DNA from 3 places in the Chitinophaga lutea genome. Region 1 is predicted to be linked to each of the others. Evidence: riboswitches for the same ligand, from Rfam matches in the RefSeq annotation. Region 1 holds a riboswitch; each other region holds the start of a gene.
What was found. A riboswitch is a leader RNA that binds a small molecule or an ion and turns the genes downstream of it on or off. The one in region 1 is predicted to bind cobalamin.

Region 1 (6,369 bases):
ATGAAGGCATGCCCTCCACTTCCAGGATCAGTACCGTATTTTCCAACATTCCGCCTAAATGCCTGGAAGGCAGCCAGTGGAACCTCCCCGAAAACGGATACGGTTCCTATTCCATCACCTCCACCGGTGCCGGCTGCACAGCCACCACGCAGAACATTATGTGGTCTACCCGTAATGAAGGCGGCGTGATCATGTTCAAGTTCAAGGAACTGCTGGAAGGTGTGAAAGCCAAAAACACCACCGACGGTTACGGCGTACAGCTGTCGTCTGTAGACAACACCTCCATGGTATGGCGGGCGCCGGTGACTGTTGACGGTAAAACGGCGTACATCGTGTACACTTTCAACCGGAATTAAGGGTAAACCCTCATTTTATTGTTAAAAAGGAAAAAACCGGCCAAATTTGGCCGGTTTTTTCCTTTTTAGTTATTGTATCTTTGCCCTTCGTTTCGAATAATTATGAAAGCATTTAACTTATTTATCAAATACCGCCTGCCGTTAGGCATCGTGCTGCTGGCCGCCGGTATTGCCCTCGGTATCGCGTTTGGATGGTGGGAAGCCGCCATTGTGCTCATTCTGGCCGTTATATGTATCGTGACCCATTTCCTTTTCGGCCCGATGCGGCTGGTGCAGGAAGCCGTGGAAGCCGGCGATGTGGAAAACGCCATGCGCATCATGAACCAGATCAAATTCCCGAAACTGCTCTATAAACCCATCCGCTCCGTATACTATTTCATGCAAAGCAACCTGGCCATGTACAACCAGGACCTCGACAAAGCGGAAGCCGCCGTGAAACAAAGCATCAAATCCGGCAGCCCGATGAAAGAATACGAGGGCATGCAGTTTTTCCAGCTGGGCACTATCGCCTACCAGAAAAACGACATCAAAACAGCGGACGTCAACCTGAAAAAGGCCCTGCGCCTGGGCCTGCCCGACAAGGAAAACACCGCCGCCGCCCTGCTCACGCTCTGCTCCATCGCCATGAGCCGCCGGGACTTCAAAACCGCCAAAGACTACTTCCGCCGCGCCAAAGCGCAGAAGCCCACCACACAGCAGATCGTGGGGCAGATCAAGGAAATGGAAAAATACATCAGCCGCATGCCTGGTTGATAAAATAGTATCATACCAAAAAAATATCCCGGCCATCTGCGTGACCGGGATATTTTTTTTGAGCAACACTCGATGCAGGCCCATGGCCGGTTTCAGCACTTTTTCACACCCCCGTCGGCCCCGCAAACAACTTTGCATGTTAGGGTATCTACGCTTCATCTATGCTTCTGCTATGCTTCATCTACGCTCTTGCTACGGAGAGGCTTTGGAGCAGCTCACTGTTTTGTAATGGAAAATTAACCTGGGGTCTAGTCCTGATACAGGTTTACACCTTTGGTTAGAAAATCCTGTTATCGGTTGTCCCGTTTGGTTCGCTGTCCTAAACGGGGTTTACAGGGTTGTTTATTGATCCGGTCTAGTCCTGGTAATGAATTATCTCCAGTATGGTACCGCGAGCGTCCGCCCCAACCCGCACAAACGGGATTGCCCGGGGATAAGCCTGTCTTTACCCAGGATATGCCGGTTTCGGCCCACGAAGTTTATGCTTTCCCTATCTTTTCCAGCGCCTGTTCCAGGTCGGCTATCAGGTACCCGGGGTCTTCGAGCCCGATGTACAGGCGTACCATCCGGTGCTTCGGCTCGTTCACATTGAAATCTTCGGCTTTGAGGGAGGCGCAGGCGGGGAAGGCCAGCGATTCGTGCCCGCCCCAGGAAACCGCCATGAGGAAGTGCTGAAGAGAATTGCAGAACAGTTCCACCTGGTCGCGGTTATCCGCTTTCAGCTGGATGGTGAGCAGGCCGGCCGCTCCTTTCATCTGGCGGGTGGCCAGTTCGTACTGCGGGAAGTCCGGGTCGAGGGGGAAGAATATTTTTTCGATAAGGGGATGCCGCTTTAGCCGTTCCACCACCTTCGCGGTGCTGGCGGCGCTGCGCTGCAGGCGGATTTCGAGGGTGCGCAGGCCCCGCAGCAGCAGCCAGGCATTAAAAGGCGCGATGCCGCTGCCGATGTTCAGGAATTCGGACGCAAAAATGCGGCGGATCTTCTCCCGGGTGCCGGTCACCACACCGGCCATGGTGTCGCTGTGGCCGCTGATGAATTTGGTGGCGGACTGCAGGCAGAGGTCGATGCCCATTACATGCGCCTGCTGGTATAGCGGTGTGCAGTAACTGTTGTCGATAATGGTGGTGATGCCCCGGCTGCGGGCCAGCTGCGCGATGGCGGCCACGTCCTGTAGCTCAAAGGTGAGCGAGTTCGGCGACTCCAGGTAAATCAGCGCGGTATTCGGTTGCAGGGCGGCTTCGAAATGCGCGGTGGCCGTGCCGTCTACAAAAGTGGTGTCTACGCCGAAGCGGGGTAAAATGTTTTCAAACAGTCGCCTGGCCCAGCTGTAGGGGTCGCGCACGCACACCACATGGTCGCCTTTTTTCAGCTGGGACAGCACGGTCGTGAAAATGGCCGCAGCCCCGCTGCCGAACACCAGTGCGTCTTCCGCGCCGTCGAGCGCGGCCAGCTTCTGGCGGAGGATGTCTATCGTGGGGTTGTTGCCCCGGGAATAAAGAAAACCATTGTACTCGTCGAGCAGCAGCTCCCGGAGCGCCGCTACCGTGTCGAAAGCAAAATTGCTGCTTTGCACAATCGGGGGCGCGATCGCATTGAAATAGAGGTCCCGTTCTTCACCCAGCTCATTAATTATATAAGATAAATCCATATGCATAGAAACTCCCCGCAAAGTACACAACAATCACCGTAACAGCAGCATCGTGTGACGAAACTACTCTTTTACGCCACCAACCGGCCGCACCGCCCGTTTCATGAAAAAGTAGATGGGAAGGCCCGCCACGAACCAGAACATGCCGCTGAAAGCCTGGCCGGGGTCTTTGATGAAGATGTTCACCGTCACGAAGAGGTATACCGTAATAAAAAACACCGGCACCAGCGGGTACAGCTTCAGTTTGTAAATGCCCGTGCCGTCGAGGTGTTTTGTTTTTTTGCGCAGGATGAAGATGGTAGCGGCTGCGGAAGCAAGGCCGATGGAGTCGAACAGCATCACATACCGGATGATGTTATCGAAGTTGCTCAGGAAATACAGCATGCCCACGATCAGCACCACGAACACGGTGAGCGCCGTTTCCTGCACCTGCGTTTTTCCGTTCACCCGTTTGAATACCGCGGGCAACACACCGTCTTCCGCCATCGCGTAATACATGCGCGGGTTGCTCATCAGGTTCACATTGGCATAGCCCAGCACGGAAAGGAAGAGCAGCACGGAAGTGATCTTGAACCCGTATTCGCCGAAGAAAACGCCGGCCATGCGGGCCGCCAGCGCATCGGTTTGTTTCAGCTGCTCGAAGCCCATCACTTTCACGTAGGAATAATTCACGGTGATGTACAGCAGCAAAATGATGGTGATGCCGAGGAAGATGGCTTTCGGCATGTTCTTCGACGGCTCCCGCACATCGCTGCCGAAGTTGATGGTTTGCTGGTAACCGCCGTAAGTAAAGAACACGGGCACGAGCGCCGCACCGAAGATGTAGGCCCAGCCATGCGTGACGGGCGCCGCCGCCTGCAGCGGCGCGGGCGCAATATGATTGGTAAATGCAGCCAGGCACAGCATCAGCACGAGCGTGATCTTGAACACCGTGAGCACGTTCTGCCAGCTGGCGCTCATGCGGATGCCGAGCATATTGATGATGTACAGCAGAACGATCGCGCCGATGGCGATGCCCTTGCGCCCGCCTTCATGCTGCAGCGTTTCCGGCAGCAGCACGGGACCGATGTATTCCGCGCCTACAAGGCATACCGCCGCCACGGACGCGGCGTTTGAAATCACGAGCGTCCAGTTGATCATGAAGGAATAGGCGGGATGGAAGCCGTAGGATAGTACTTTGTAAAAACCGCCGGCCACGGGGAAGCGCGAACCGATCTCGGCGTAGGTGAGCGCGCCGCAAAGGGTGACCAGTCCACCCAGTACCCACACCGTGTAAAACAGAACAGGCGTCCCCGTTTCGCGGGCAACGCTGATGGGCGTTCTGAAAATTCCCATTCCAATCACCAGTCCAACCACTATCATGGTAAGGTCGAAGGGACCCAGCTTCGGTTTAATGCTCATACTTACAAGATAACCGATTATTTAGATAAAATATCCGTAGGTTTGCCCCCGGTAAACGGTTGTCCAGGGCGATAACATCGCCTCCAGGGCATTAATAGGGAATCCGGTGAAAATCCGGAGCTATCCCCGTAGCTGTAATCCCGCTCCCTGCATTTGAAGGGAACGTTTTCCGGTATCTGCAACCACTGTTCTGTCTGACGGCAGGATGGGAAGGTACCACCGGAAAGCGGGAAAGCCAGAAGACCTGCCGCCTGCCTTTTATTCAATCCGCGCTTTCGGGTGAAAAGCGGAGGGTGTCGTGCACCGACGCGCATGTGATACTTTTCAATTTCCCCCTGCAAGCCTAAAATCTGTCAACCTTTCATTTACATGAAAACAACCAACTTCCCGTTGCTGGCCATCGCACTCATGACCGCCGCACCGGCTTTCGCCCAGGAACAGGATTCCGCAGGCGTTTCCCAGCTCAACACGGTAGTGGTGACCGCCACCAAGTTCGCTAAAAAACAAAGTGAAACCGGTAAAGTGCTGACGGTGATCACCCGTGAACAAATCGAAAGGAATGTGGGCCGCACCGTTACCGATGTGCTCAACGAACAGGCCGGTATCGTTATCAACGGCGCCGGTTCCAATCCCGGTAAAAACAAGGAGCTCTACTTCCGGGGCGCCACTTCGCAATACACCCCCATTCTGCTTGACGGCATCCCGGTAGCTGATGCCACCGGCCTCACCGGCGGCGCGATCGACCTCCGCCTGCTGCCCATCGACGCGGTGGAACGCATCGAAATACTCCGCGGCACACAGTCGACCCTCTACGGCGCCGACGCCATCGCCGGCATCATCAACATCATCACCAAAAAAGGCGGCAACAAACCCGTGGGTGGTTTCGGTAACCTCTCCTGGGGCAGCAACCGTAGCCTGAAAGGTACGGCCGGCCTGCAGGGCAAACACGAAAATGTAGACTACAATATAGCCTTCACGCATTTTGAAACAGACGGCATCTCCGAAGCTGCGCCTTTCGACACGGTGGCCAACCCGAAGTTCGATCGCGACGGGTACAAGCAGAACAGCTTCATGGCCAACGTAGGCATCCAGGCTACCGAACAGCTCCGCTTCACGCCTTACATCCTTTTCTCGGATTATAAAAGCGCGTACGACGGCGGGTCGTTCCAGGACAACCTGACCAACAACAACAAATCCAACATGGTGCACACCGGCATCCGCAGCCTGTACGACCTCGGCAAAGGCAAATTGTATGCGAATTTCGGGTACCAGAAAGTGACGCGGCACGATGAATCGGCCTGGGGCACCACCGACCTCGACGGGCGCGCCTACTTCGGCGACCTGTACGGCCACTACGACATCAACAGCTGGCTGCAGGCGCTCGTGGGGGTGGAATACCGCAAAACGGAACTGATGGACACCACGCTGACCGGCACCCGCACATTCGGTATCGGCAGCCAGTACAACACCAGCCCGTATGCCTCCCTGTTCATCAAAAACCTCCGTGGTTTCAGCTTTGAAGCAGGTGGCCGTTACACCCTGCATTCCCAGTTCGGCAATCACTTTACCTACACCCTCAATCCCTCGTACCTGGTCGCGGACAAAGTGAAAGTTTTCGCCAGCATCGCTTCCGGGTTCAAAGCGCCCACATTGACTTCCCTGTACAGCAGGTGGGGCAACCCGCTGCTGAAGCCCGAAAAAGCGACCAGCTATGAGGCCGGTGCGCAAACCTCGCTGCTGGGTGACAAGCTCGACCTGCGGGTGACCGGTTTCAAACGGGACATCAAGGATGTGATTTCCTACATCAACTACAAATACGTGAACTATAATAAACAGAACGATAAAGGTGTGGAAGTGGAAGTAACCGCCCGTCCCGTGAAAGGCCTTGAAATCAAAGCGTTCTACACGTATGTGGACGGCGCAGTGACCACGCAGGCATCCGTTCCCGGTAAAGACACCTCGTACAACAACCTCGCGCGCCGGCCCGCACATACCGGCAGCCTGAATGTGGGTTACCGCTTCTCCAAATTTTATGTGGGCACCAATATCCGCCACACCGGCGACCGCGACGATATTTATTATGCGCCCGGCTCGTTCTCCGGCGTACCGCATCCGCTCAAGGCTTACACCATCTGGGACATGTATGCGGAGTTCCGTTTCAACAATGCCGGCCGCGTGTTCGTGAATGCCAACAACATCACCAACAACAG
Region 2 (6,369 bases), on a different contig from region 1:
TATACGCAGTTCTTTTTTCATGTTGTAGCCTCAATGTTGGATACGCCGGCGGATTCGAACGACGCCATCTCCTGTAAAAAATTAACAGCCGACCGGATCAACGGAATAGCCAGCGCGGCGCCGGTGCCTTCTCCCAATCGCATGCCGAGGTGCAGTAAAGTGGTGGCCTGCAGGTGTTGCAGCATTTTTTCATGGCCCTGCTCTCCGCTGGTATGCGCAAAGATGCAATGGGAAACAACGGAAGGATTGATCAGCTGCGCCAGCAGCAACGCTGCGGAAGCGATAAACCCATCCACCACGATCACCATTTTTTCTTCCGCCGCCTGGAGATAAGCCCCCGCCATCATCGCGATCTCGAAACCGCCCACCCTGGAGAGCAGGGCAACGGGCTGGTGACGAAGTTCGGGCAGCCGGTGTAGCGCATATGCCTGTCCGAGGGTGTTTATTTTCGTTTGCAGCTGTTCGTCATTGACACCTGTGCCCCGCCCGACACAGGCAGCAAGAGGAATACCCGTAACAGCGCTCATGATAAGGGAAGCGGACGATGTGTTGCCGATGCCCATTTCACCAAAACCGACGCAGTTGCCCCCGCTGCCCGCTATGGCCTGTACGATGGATTTTCCTTTTTCGATGGCGGCGGTGGCGGTGGTTTCACTCATCGCCGGCCCTTCGAGATAGTTGGCGGTACCAAGACCCATTTTTGCATCGATGAAGCGATCCCCGCTTTGCCCGGCTGGAGCAGGGCCAAAGGCATGGTTGACTCCCGCATCCACCACGTGTAAAGTAATATTGTGCTGCCGGCAGAACACATTGATGGCGGCCCCGCCGTTCAGGAAGTTCAGCACCATCTGCGCCGTTACCGCCTGCGGGTAGGGGTTTACCAGCCCGGTCTCGGCAATGCCGTGATCGCCGGCAAATACAACGATATGTGGTTGATTGATCGCCGGTGAGGTGGTGCCCTGTATCATCCCTACCTGCATGGCGATGGTTTCCAGCAGGCCCAGCGAGCCGAGCGGTTTTGTTTTATTGTTGATCTTGTGCAGGAGCTGCTCCCGCAGTGTAGCGGCATTTGTTGTCATGATATGTTTTTGATCTCCATGGGTATCCCGCTCACCATGAACACGACGCGGCGGGCCAGTGAAGCGATGTACTGGTTCATCCATCCCTGCAGGTCCGTGAATTGACGGCCGATGGCCGTTTCGGCATGCACGCCCATGCCGATTTCATTGCTGACGATAATGAAGGCGCCTGCCTGCTGCGATAGCTGGCTGATTTCCTGTTTGCATGCCGCGAGGCATTCGTCCACATTGTATTTACTGTCCACGAAAAAATTGGTGAGCCAGAGCGTCACACAGTCGATGACGGCAACCTTGCCCGTCAGGTCAAGCCGGCTGATGTGTTTTTCTTCCTCGAGCGAGGTCCAGCGCCCGTCGCGGTCATCCTGGTGCCGCCTGATGCGTTGCTGGAAATCCCCGTCCCAATGGCGGGCGGTAGCAACGTAAACGGGGGATGCGCTCAACTGCAGCGCGAGATCCTGTGCGTAGCGGCTTTTGCCGCTGCGGGCGCCTCCCGTAATAAAAATGATGCCGGGCTGCGGATCGATTGTTGACATCCGATAGAAATTTCTTTGTAAGGATACTGTTACTTAAAAGCCGGTGGTCAACAGAGAGCCGCGGAGAACGCTGCCTGCTGCTGACCACCGGCCATGGTTGCCGGGTTTACCGGGCAGGCTTCAATGAAGCATATTTTCGTTGCGCCAGCTCAAATATGCCAAACATGATAGCGCTGAAGAATGCAGTGCCGCCCAGGAAATTGAGCTCATAAGGAATGGCGGTGACCAGGCGGTTCAGGTAAAAGGCGAAAGTGAGTTTGTTTTCCACCGCGCAGGCGCCAATGTCGCTCACCAGCCAGTGAATCAGGGTGGCGGTGATAGTGGCCGCTATCAGCCTGGAAATGGTGACCTCTTTCAGCATCAGCTTGCCGGCTACCGTCATCAGGGCGAACGCCAGGTACGTCCAGTACCAGCCGCTGTATAAAAGGCCGGTCCGGAATTCGGCGAACACGGTGAAAGACAGTACCAGGTCGCTGATAAAAAGGGCGAGCAGCGGAAAGGCGTATGGTTTTACATAACCGCTGAAATGCGCCGCGCCGAATAACGCCATGGCGCCCAACGGCGTAAAATAGGCCAGCGGGCCCGCATCCAGGAATGATAACAGGCGTATCGCCGCCACAACCGCAATGATGAGCAGTATTACTGCGTTCCTCTGACTAAATGTTGAAACTGGCATATGTTTGATTGATGTTAGTGGCTGAAAAACTACAGGCTGAACCTGAATCCGCCCTGTACGTTTATCCCCTGGGCGTTATAACCATATACTTCGGTATAATCAACGTCGGTGAGGTTTTTGGCATCCGCAAACACCCTCAGTTGATTGTTGAAGAACCGGTATTCCACGTACGCATTCAGCAGGGTATAGGCCTTCAGCGAAACAACGGAAGCGGGAGCGGTGCTGAAGTCCAGGTCGCTGCGCTTGCCGAAGCTTTGTACCCCGATGCTGACAAACAAGTTTTTGGTGATATTGTAATTCGCCGTGGCGTTGAAGATGCTTTTGGGCCGGCGTATCAGGTTGAAATAGGAAGTATCCTTTTCGCCCTTTTTAGTGGTCACCTCTCCATCTACAAAAGCATAGGACAGGATCAGCTGGCCTTTGTCGCGGAAGTTGAAAGTGGGCTCGATTTCAAAGCCCCAGTCATTTTGTTTGTCCTGGTTGATGTAATAGCTCCTGAACGTATTGGGATCCGTATAGAATGCAATGCCGTCCTTTACATCACGCTTGAATACGGCTGTGCGCACATTCACCAGGTTGGTGGTGGAATAGTATTGCAGCCCCGCTTCGTACGTAATCGCTTTCTCCGGATTCAGGCTGGTGAACGGGTTCTTGTATTCGGAATGCATCTGGTACAGCGTAGGCACTTTATAGGCGGTGGAGATGTTGGCGAATACCTTGAACTGCCGGTTGATCAGGTAAGACGGATTGATGTTGAACACGCCGTTGTTGCCATATACGGAGTGATGGTTGAACCGCCCGCCTGCTTCAATGTTCAGCCCTTTGGCGGCATACGTGAACGCGCCGTATACGCCGGTCTGGTTCTGTTTGGCCGAATCGGAGTGGATGGCGCCCGCATATTCGCCGCTGTACACCACGCCGCCCATCTCGTATTTATATACGCCGGAAGTTTTTACATCCGTTAACCCGCTGCGGTAATCGATACCACCGGTAAAGGACAGCGCCGGCAGAACAGGCACATGTACATACGCATCCAGGAAATGTTCCTTCCCTTCATAGAACCCTTTGCTATAGCCGTCAAAGGCGGATTCCCTGATCAGGGAGTCGTTGAGGTAATTCCTTTTGGTGGCCGTAAAGTTGTACAGGAGGTTCAGCTTCACTTTGCCCAGCGTCAGTTCATTGCGGACACCCGTCTGCAGGTTGGATAAATTGTAGGTGTAGTCCTTGTCGTCGGTGAAAGCATCCGCATCCAGCCGGCCGTTGTATTTCGTGTAACGCAGGAAGGGCGTTATTTTCGCGACGTTTTTAACCCTGAAGCCAAGGTTGGCCATGAAGGCGTTTTGCTCATAGCCGTCTTTATCGAACTTGCCGGTGTTGTTTTTGTCGGTGGATTCGCTGAAGCCGTCTGTTTTGTAATGGGTAAAGCCTACGTTATAATTGAAGAAATCGGCGCTGCCGTTGAGGCCCGCGTTGAGTTTCCTCGTGTTGTAGCTGCCATAGGCGGCGGAGGCGAAGGGGGCGATGATTTTCCTGCTGTCGCCCTGCCGGGTAATGATGTTGATCACACCGGCCACGGCGTCGGAGCCATAGAGGGTAGACTGGCTGCCTTTCAGGATTTCTATGCGTTCGATGTTTTCCACGGGCATCAGCCTGAAATCAAAGTTGCTGCTGGAGCCGGAAGCATCATAAACAGGAGCGCCATCTATCATGATGAGCGTATAATCCGATTTTGCACCACGGAGGAAGATCGATTTGTCTTTCCCGGGATTGCTGTTGGCGCCGCTGACAGACAAGCCGGTTTGTTCATTCAATAGCTGGGAGAGGTCTTTGCCGCCGCTCCGGTCGAGCTGCTCGCGGGTGATCACGGAGATCACCTTGCCCGTTTCCGATGTTTTTTTGGGATACTTCGTAGCGGTGACCACTACTTCATCCAGCGCTCTTGTTGCGGTTGAATCCTGCGCCTGCGCGTGCATTGCCGCCAGCAGGGCCGATAACGTGAGTAACCTTTTTGTCATGCTCATAGTTTTTGAATTGACGAACTATGAGCCTTCGGAAAAAAAATGAATACGAAACAGAAATGAAATGTCTCCTGCAGTAAGACGGTTTCACCCCGGCCTTTCACCCGAAAGCTCGTTGATGTTGTTGACGATAACCGGCAGGTCTTCTGGCTCGTTTCCTTGTTCATGACCTTCCCGTCCGGTTTGAGAGGACAGTGGTGTGGAGAATGAACAGCTTGATGAAACTTACAGCTACGGGGATAGCACCGGATTTACACCGGTTTCCCTTTTAATCCCGGCCCGCGTTGACAGGCTGGGAACCAATTATGGGTGCAAATGTAATAAAGAGTTTCGGGTTTGCGGTGTTCTTTATTTGGTATTCCGGCGATTAACAACCCGGTGGGGATGCGGGGAAGGGAACTTTGTAGAAACGGGCTTGAATAGTAATGCTCCTCATGGCGGGCGCCTTCCTTCAGTGTAATGGTTTCCCTTCCATCCAGGCCAGTAACGCCGGGGCCTTTGTTTTGCTTACCACGATGCGCTCGGGAGTGCCTACATCCAGCTTCACCACCAGCCGCCTGTTGAAAAAATGCTCGGCCATTACCAGCGCATCACGGTGAATGATGAACTGGCGGTTGGCTCTGAAGAACAGTTGCGGGTCGAGCTGCGGCTCCAGCTCGTCCAGCGTTTCCTTCAGGAGGTAGGTCTGCAGGTCGCGTGTGTATACGGTTACCGTGCCGCCGGCGGAATGGATGAAGGCCATGTCTGCTGTTTTTACGGGGATGATCTTGTCATTCCTGAACACGAGCAGGCTGCCTTTATAATGGGGTTGCAGTTGGGCCATCAGCGCAGAGAGGCGGTCATTCGCGGTCGCGCCCTGGCCGCCCAGGACCTGTTTCAGTTGCTCGTATTTGCGGAGGCTGCCGGCCAGCCGGCTTTCGTCTACCGGTTTCAGCAGATAATCGATACCATTCGCCTCGAAGGCCTGTATGGCGTATTGGTCGAATGCGGTGCAGAAAATGACCGGACATGTAACCGTCACGCTCCGGAAGATCTCGAAACAAAGCCCGTCTGCCAGCTGGATATCGGAAAGCACGAGGTCCGGCGGCGGATGGTTTTGGAACCACGCTACGGCGGCTTTTACGGTAGGCAGGATGTCGGTGACCTGCAAGCCTTTATGCAGGCGCTGCGCCATGGCCTTCAGCTCTCTGGCCGTTTTGGCTTCGTCTTCAATGATCAGGATGTTCATGGTTTGCCATCTAATAAAAAAACGCTTACTGAAAATTCACGGGACTGTTCGGTTATGTTGATGTCGCGGCCGGCGAGTATCCTGTATCGTTCACGGATATTGCTCAGGCCGGTGCCGGTGCCCGTGTTTTCACCGGCCGCGGTTTTCCGTTGCAGGGAATTGCTGACCACCAGCCGGTCGGGTGCTTCCGCATGTATGCTGATTCGCAGGGGCGTTTCGGCGGTGGCTACGTTGTGCTTCACGGCGTTCTCGATCAGCAGTTGCAGGGTGGCAGGCGGAATTTTTTTGTGGTGATACTGCGGGGGGATCCGGATGTCCGCCACCAGGGCGTCTTCAAAACGTTCCCGGAGTATATGGAGGTAGGCCCCGATGAAATCCAGCTCTACCCGCAGCTCCACCAGGTCGGCCATACGGCTGCCCAGCAGGTAACGGTACACTTCAGAGAGCCGCTGGATGAACTCCCTGGCCGCCGGTTCCTCCACCATACTGCGCAAGGTGCCGAGGGAATTGAACAGGAAGTGTGGACTGATCTGCTCCTGCAAAAGGCTCAGCCGCGCCTGGAGGTTCTCCTGCTTCAGGCGTTCATTTTCCAGTTTGGGCTGCTGGCTCACGGCAGCCATCTGTAGCAGGAAAGCGATGAAGTATAAAAAACCGCCCACCACCAACCCCCTGGCGGCCAGTACGCCGTAAACGGCCCGCATGCCCATTTGCAGCGCTTCTATACGGTTCCTGACCTCCGCCACGTCGCGCAACAGGTAAAAGAGCGCTATCGAGATGACGATACAACCGGTTACCGACACCAGGGCTTTCCATCCGTAGCCGGCCGGCCGGTTCC
Region 3 (6,369 bases), 1.2 Mb from region 1:
ATATCATATGTTATTAATTCAATATCAAAATACATTCGCCGTGAATGCCGTATATTTGTAATTCCTGACGCTTTACACCTTCAAATCTAATTGACACATTTAAACCACAGATCGTTAAATTTGTCATTATTACGATTAGCAACTGTCTTACGCAGCCAATAATTTATTGAAAATCAAGAATTTACAACTTTGTAACAACGATGTCCAACACGCAGAACGATGCGTTATTCATACTGATAAAAACGCTCACAAAAGCAGAAAAACGGAATTTCCAGCTGGCTTTTAACCGGGATAACACCAAGGAGGACGTACTTTTCATACAGCTGTTCCAGGCTTTGGACAAAATGAAGGAGTACGACGAGGAGCAGGTTCTGAAGAAGGTGCCCGACATCAAAAAACAGCAGTTGAGCAATGTAAAGGCCCACCTGTACAAACATCTCCTCACCACCCTGCGTTTGCTGTATAAAACCAAGGATCCGCTGATCGAGCTGCGGGAGCAGCTGGACTATGCCCGTGTGCTGTACAACAAGGGGCTGTACAACCAGAGCCTGAAAATCCTGGCCAAGGCCAAAACCAGTGCGCGCGAGCAGGAGGAAGTGATGCTGTATTTCGAGATCGTGGAGTTTGAAAAGCTGATCGAAAGCCGCCACATCACCCGCAGCCTCGATAACCGGGCCGAGGAGCTGAGCGACGAAAGCCGCATCATCAACGAGCAGCTCAACAATGTGAGCAAACTCTCCACCCTGGCCCTGCGCATGTACGGCATGTACCTCAAGCTGGGCCATGCCCGGGACGAGAAGGATTCCCACATGCTGAAAAGCTTTTTCGAGACCAACCTGCCCGGCGTACGGCAGGGCAGCATGAGCTTTTACGAGCGCATCTACCTGTACCAGGCGTACTGCTGGTATTATTACATCCTCCAGGACTTCGTGATGTATTACCGGTATACCCAGAAGTGGGTGGACCTGTTCACCGAATACCCCGTGCTGAAAGACACGGATGTGGACCTGTATATCAAAGCCCTGCATAACCTGCTTACGGCGCACTTCCACACCATGAACCACGAGAAGTTCATCGAGGTGCTGGGCGTGATGGAGAGTTTCATCATCGAAAAGGAAGAAAGCCTCAACGAAAACACCCGTACCTCCGCCTTCGTGTACCTGTACACGAGCAAGATCAACAGCCACTTCCTCGACGGTACTTTTACCGAGGGGCTGAAGCTGGTGGCCGAGGTGGAGGAAAAAATCTCCGAGCACCAGCTGACAGTGGACCAGCACCGGGTGCTGGTGTTCTATTACAAGATCGCCTGCCTGTATTTCGGCAGCGGCGACAATAACAACGCCATTGTTTACCTGAACAAGATCATCCACCTGCGCATCGGCAACCTGCGAGCAGACATCCAGTGTTTTGCGCGCATCCTCCACCTGATCGCGCATTACGAGCTGGAGAACTACAGCCTGGTGGAATACCTCATCAAATCCGTGTACCACTTCATCGCCAAGAACAAAGACCTTAGCCAGGTGATGGAAGAGATCCTCAAGTTCCTCCGCAAAAACATGTACGCCAACCCCAAGGCGCTGCGCACGGCGTTCAGGGATCTGAAGGAAAAGCTCGAAGTGATCGCCAAAAACCCGTACGAGCGGCGCAGTTACCTGTACCTCGACATCGTGAGCTGGCTGGAAAGCAAAATCGAAGGCATTCCCGTGCAGGAGGTGATCAGGAAGAAGTTCCTCAACAAGGTGCCGCGGATTTAAGCAGGCGTGCCAGTTTCCCGACACATTTAACCTTTATTTCATATCAGGGGCGTGCATATCCATGTGTAAAAGTCGGGAATGTACACCCCTGCTACCTTCGCAAAATTGTTGTTTTCTTTATCCACATAGGGGGATAACTTATGAGTTTGCCTGGCTGCTCCGATCGTTACATTTGCATCAGTTCTTGACTTCGTTGCTTTGGCTTCTATCGAAAACAAAACGTGTGAATTAATAGGGAATCGTGTGGAACTCACGAGCAGACGCGCTACTGTGATCCCCTGACCCGTTTACCAACGGAAGATGCCGGAAACCTCCTACATGCCACTGTCCCGGAAACGGGGCGGGAAGGCACACCCGGCAAGGGAAAGCCAGGAGACCTGCCAAAGCAATGTTTTTGTCAAAACCTTCGCGAAACAAGGTAATGGCGATTTTGACCCTTAGAGTATCACTTCCAGGATATCATGCCGCCGTCCCCTCCCGTGAATAACAGGACAGTAAAGCCATATAAAAAAATATTTGTATGAGTAACGAGAATGAGATTTTATTGAAAGACAACAAAGACCGCTTTGTGCTGCTGCCGATTAACTATCCCGCTATCTGGGAACAGTATAAAAGGCACGAGGCCAGTTTCTGGACGGCGGAGGAGATTGATTTGTCGAGCGACCTGAAAGACTGGGCCGGCCTCAACGACGGCGAGCGCCACTTCATTTCGCATGTACTGGCCTTTTTCGCCGCGTCCGACGGGATCGTGAACGAGAACCTGGCGGTGAACTTCATGAGCGAAGTACAGATACCCGAAGCGCGCTGTTTCTATGGTTTCCAGATCATGATGGAAAACATCCACTCCGAAACCTATGCGCTGCTGATCGACACGTACATAAAAGACCCCGCTGAAAAAGACCGGCTGTTCCATGCCATCGACACCGTGCCTGCCGTGAAAAGAAAAGCGGAATGGGCGCTGCGCTGGATCGAGAACGGCAGCTTCGCCCAAAGGCTGGTAGCTTTTGCGGCCGTGGAAGGCATTTTCTTCAGCGGCAGCTTCTGCTCCATCTTCTGGCTGAAAAAACGCGGCCTGATGCCCGGTCTTACCTTCTCCAACGAGCTGATCAGCCGCGACGAAGGACTGCACTGCGAATTCGCCTGCCTCCTCTACTCCATGCTGCAGGGCAAACTCAGCGAACAGGAAGTGCATGAGATCATCGGCGACGCCGTGGCCATCGAAAAAGAATTCATCACCGACGCACTGCCGGCCGCACTGATCGGCATGAACGCCGACCTGATGAAACAATACATCGAGTTCGTGGCAGACCGCTGGCTGGTGGCACTGGGCTGCAAAAAAATGTTCAACAGCACCAACCCCTTCGATTTCATGGAAATGATCTCCCTGCAGGGCAAAACCAACTTCTTCGAAAAACGCGTGGGCGATTACCAGAAAGCGGGCGTAATGGGCACCAAAGAAACCCAGACGTTCAGCCTCGACGAAGACTTCTAATCAACTCCATATAAATTTTTCACCCATTAAATTCATTACACTATGTTCGTTATAAAAAGAGACGGAAGAAAAGAGTCTGTCAAATTTGACAAGATCACGGCAAGGGTAGAGAAACTGTGTTACGGACTGGCGCCTGAATATGTAGATTCAATAGATGTAGCGAAGAAAGTGATCCAGGGTTTATACGACGGCGTAACCACCACCGAGCTGGACAACCTGGCTGCGGAAACCGCCGCGTCCCTCACCACCAAGCATCCTGACTATGCGCAGCTGGCTTCCCGCATCGCGGTGAGCAACCTGCATAAAAATACCATCAAGTCGTTTTCCCAGACGATGAAAATCCTGTACGAATACATCGACCCGAAAACCGGCAAACCCGCCGGCCTGCTGAGCGACGAGGTATGGGACATTATCCGGGAGAATGCGGACATCCTCGATTCCACCATCATTTACGACCGCGACTTCGCCTTTGACTACTTCGGTTTCAAAACGCTGGAGCGTTCGTACCTGCTGAAAATCGACGGCAAGATCGCCGAGCGCCCCCAGCATATGTTCATGCGTGTGGCCGTTGGTATCCACAAGGAAGATATCGACTCCGCGATCAAAACGTACAACCTGATGAGCGAGCGCTGGTTCACACACGCCACGCCCACCCTCTTCAACGCCGGCACGCCCAAACCGCAGATGAGCAGCTGCTTCCTGCTCACCATGAAAGGCGACAGCATCGACGGCATTTACGATACCCTCAAACAGACCGCCAAGATCTCCCAGAGCGCCGGCGGCATCGGCCTGAGCATTCACAACATCCGCGCAACCGGTTCTTATATCAGCGGCACCAATGGTACGTCCAATGGTATCATTCCCATGCTGCGCGTGTTTAACGACACGGCCCGCTATGTAGACCAGGGCGGCGGCAAACGTAAAGGCGCATTCGCCATCTACCTCGAGCCCTGGCATGCCGACGTGTTCGAGTTCCTCGACCTGCGTAAAAACCACGGCAAGGAAGAGCTGCGCGCCCGCGACCTGTTCTACGCCCTCTGGGTACCCGACCTGTTCATGAAACGCGTGGAAGAAAACGGCCAGTGGAGCCTCTTCTGCCCGCACGAAGCACCGGGCCTGGCGGATTGCCACGGCAAGGAATTCGAAGCGCTGTATGAGCAGTACGAAAAAGAAAACCGTGCCCGCAGAGTCGTGAAGGCACAGGACCTCTGGTTCGCCATCCTCGACGCGCAGATCGAAACCGGCACTCCCTACCTGCTGTATAAAGATTCCGCCAACGGCAAATCCAACCAGCAGAACCTGGGCACCATCAAAAGCTCCAACCTCTGCACCGAGATCATCGAATATACTTCCGAAGACGAAGTGGCCGTATGTAACCTGGCATCGCTCGCACTGCCCCGCTTTGTGATCGACGGCAAGTTCGATCACCAGAAACTGTTCGAGGTAACCTACCAGGCTACCCTGAACCTGAACGTGATCATCGACCAGAACTATTATCCGGTTGAAGAAGCCCGCCGTTCCAACCTCCGCCACCGCCCCATCGGGCTCGGCGTGCAGGGCCTGGCCGACGCGTTCTTCCTGCTGCGCTATCCCTTCGAAAGCGCGCCGGCACAACAGCTGAACAAGGAGATTTTCGAAACCATCTACTTTGCAGCCCTCACCGCTTCGAAAGACCTCGCTAAAAAAGACGGTCACTACGAAACGTTCCCCGGCTCACCGGCTTCCAAAGGCATCCTGCAATACGATATGTGGGGCGTTACGCCGTCCGAGCGCTGGGACTGGACCGGCCTGAAAGCCGAGATCAAGGAGCACGGCATCCGTAACTCCCTGCTGCTGGCGCCGATGCCTACCGCATCCACCTCGCAGATCCTGGGTAATAACGAGTGCTTTGAGCCGTATACGTCCAACATCTACACCCGCCGCGTACTGAGCGGTGAGTTTGTGGTGGTGAACAAACACCTGCTGAAAGACCTCGTGGAACTGGGCCTGTGGGACAACGACATGAAGAACAAGATCATTGCCGCCAATGGTTCCATCCAGCAGATCGCCGAAATCCCCTCCAATATCAAGGAACTGTACAAAACCGTTTGGGAAATCAAACAACGTACGATCATTGATATGGCCGCGGACCGTGGCGCATTCATCTGCCAGTCGCAGTCGCTCAACCTGTTCGTAGATACCCCTTCAGCCTCCAAGCTGACTTCCATGCACTTCTACGCCTGGAAGAAAGGGCTCAAAACAGGCATGTACTACCTGCGTACCCAGGCTGCTACCCAGGCCGTTCAGTTCACTGTTGAAAAACAGGGCGGACAGAACATGGTGCCCGTGGTTGCCCAGGGCGAATCCATGGAACTTGAAGTTCCCGAGGGTGCGGTTTGCACCATGGAAGAAGGTTGCGTAACCTGCAGCGCATAATTGCACAACTTTAGATAATGGGAAGGCCCGGCAGTGATGCCGGGCCTTTTTTATACCTCGGATGGATTCAAAACAGCGGAGTTTCCTTTATCTGCCTGTGGCGGCAACATGCGACGGAGCCCCTGCTGTAACCGCCTCCTTTTCGGCCATCAGCGCCACAGTGGGCTGGAGAGCCTGCATCAATACGCCGGGCCTTTTTCGTCCCCTCAATTTCACTAACTTTGCAGGGCCATATGGACAAAAGCATCAACAAATACATAGCCGAAACAGGGTTTTGCAGCAGGCGCGAGGCGGATAAATACATCGAGCAGGGCCGCGTGACCATCAACGACAACATTGCCTCCAAGGGAAACCGCGTGGAGGAAGGCGACGTGGTGGAAATCGACGGCGAGCCGCTGAAAAAGAAAAAACTGCCGGTGTACATCGCCCTCAACAAACCGAAGGGCATCACCTGCACCACCGACCTGAAGGACAAGACCAACATCATCGACTATGTGAATTACAAATCACGCATTTTTCCTATCGGCCGCCTCGACAAACTGTCCGAAGGCCTTATTTTCCTCACCAACGACGGTGACATCGTCAACAAAATACTCCGTGCCGGCAACCAGCATGAGAAGGAATACATCGTTACCGTAGATAAACCCATCACCCCTGACTTTATCAAAACCATGCGCAGCGGCGTGCGCATTTTGGGGGTGTACACCA

Region 2: it holds a riboswitch for cobalamin, as region 1 does, so the genes downstream of both, EGT74_RS19170 (TonB-dependent receptor plug domain-containing protein) here and EGT74_RS06200 (TonB-dependent receptor plug domain-containing protein) in region 1, are expected to answer to the same signal.
Region 3: it holds a riboswitch for cobalamin, as region 1 does, so the genes downstream of both, EGT74_RS01595 (ribonucleoside-diphosphate reductase small subunit) here and EGT74_RS06200 (TonB-dependent receptor plug domain-containing protein) in region 1, are expected to answer to the same signal.

Annotation. Positions count from the first base shown of each region.
Region 1 covers NZ_RPDH01000001.1:1,583,689-1,590,057, forward strand. Annotated here, with positions in the region: gene EGT74_RS06180 (hypothetical protein) at 1-356, shown strand, start outside; gene EGT74_RS06185 (tetratricopeptide repeat protein) at 459-1,109, shown strand; gene EGT74_RS06190 (trans-sulfuration enzyme family protein) at 1,589-2,758, opposite strand; gene EGT74_RS06195 (APC family permease) at 2,822-4,159, opposite strand; cobalamin riboswitch at 4,199-4,425, shown strand; gene EGT74_RS06200 (TonB-dependent receptor plug domain-containing protein) at 4,529-6,369, shown strand, end outside.
Region 2 covers NZ_RPDH01000002.1:1,715,203-1,721,571, reverse strand. Annotated here, with positions in the region: gene EGT74_RS19190 (adenosylcobinamide-GDP ribazoletransferase) at 1-21, opposite strand, end outside; gene cobT (nicotinate-nucleotide--dimethylbenzimidazole phosphoribosyltransferase) at 18-1,079, opposite strand; gene EGT74_RS19180 (bifunctional adenosylcobinamide kinase/adenosylcobinamide-phosphate guanylyltransferase) at 1,076-1,612, opposite strand; gene EGT74_RS19175 (DUF6580 family putative transport protein) at 1,719-2,288, opposite strand; gene EGT74_RS19170 (TonB-dependent receptor plug domain-containing protein) at 2,318-4,303, opposite strand; cobalamin riboswitch at 4,426-4,625, opposite strand; gene EGT74_RS19165 (LytR/AlgR family response regulator transcription factor) at 4,758-5,534, opposite strand; gene EGT74_RS19160 (sensor histidine kinase) at 5,531-6,369, opposite strand, start outside.
Region 3 covers NZ_RPDH01000001.1:412,625-418,993, forward strand. Annotated here, with positions in the region: gene EGT74_RS01590 (hypothetical protein) at 201-1,754, shown strand; cobalamin riboswitch at 1,937-2,153, shown strand; gene EGT74_RS01595 (ribonucleoside-diphosphate reductase small subunit) at 2,275-3,246, shown strand; gene EGT74_RS01600 (ribonucleoside-diphosphate reductase subunit alpha) at 3,289-5,661, shown strand; gene rluF (23S rRNA pseudouridine(2604) synthase RluF) at 5,895-6,369, shown strand, end outside.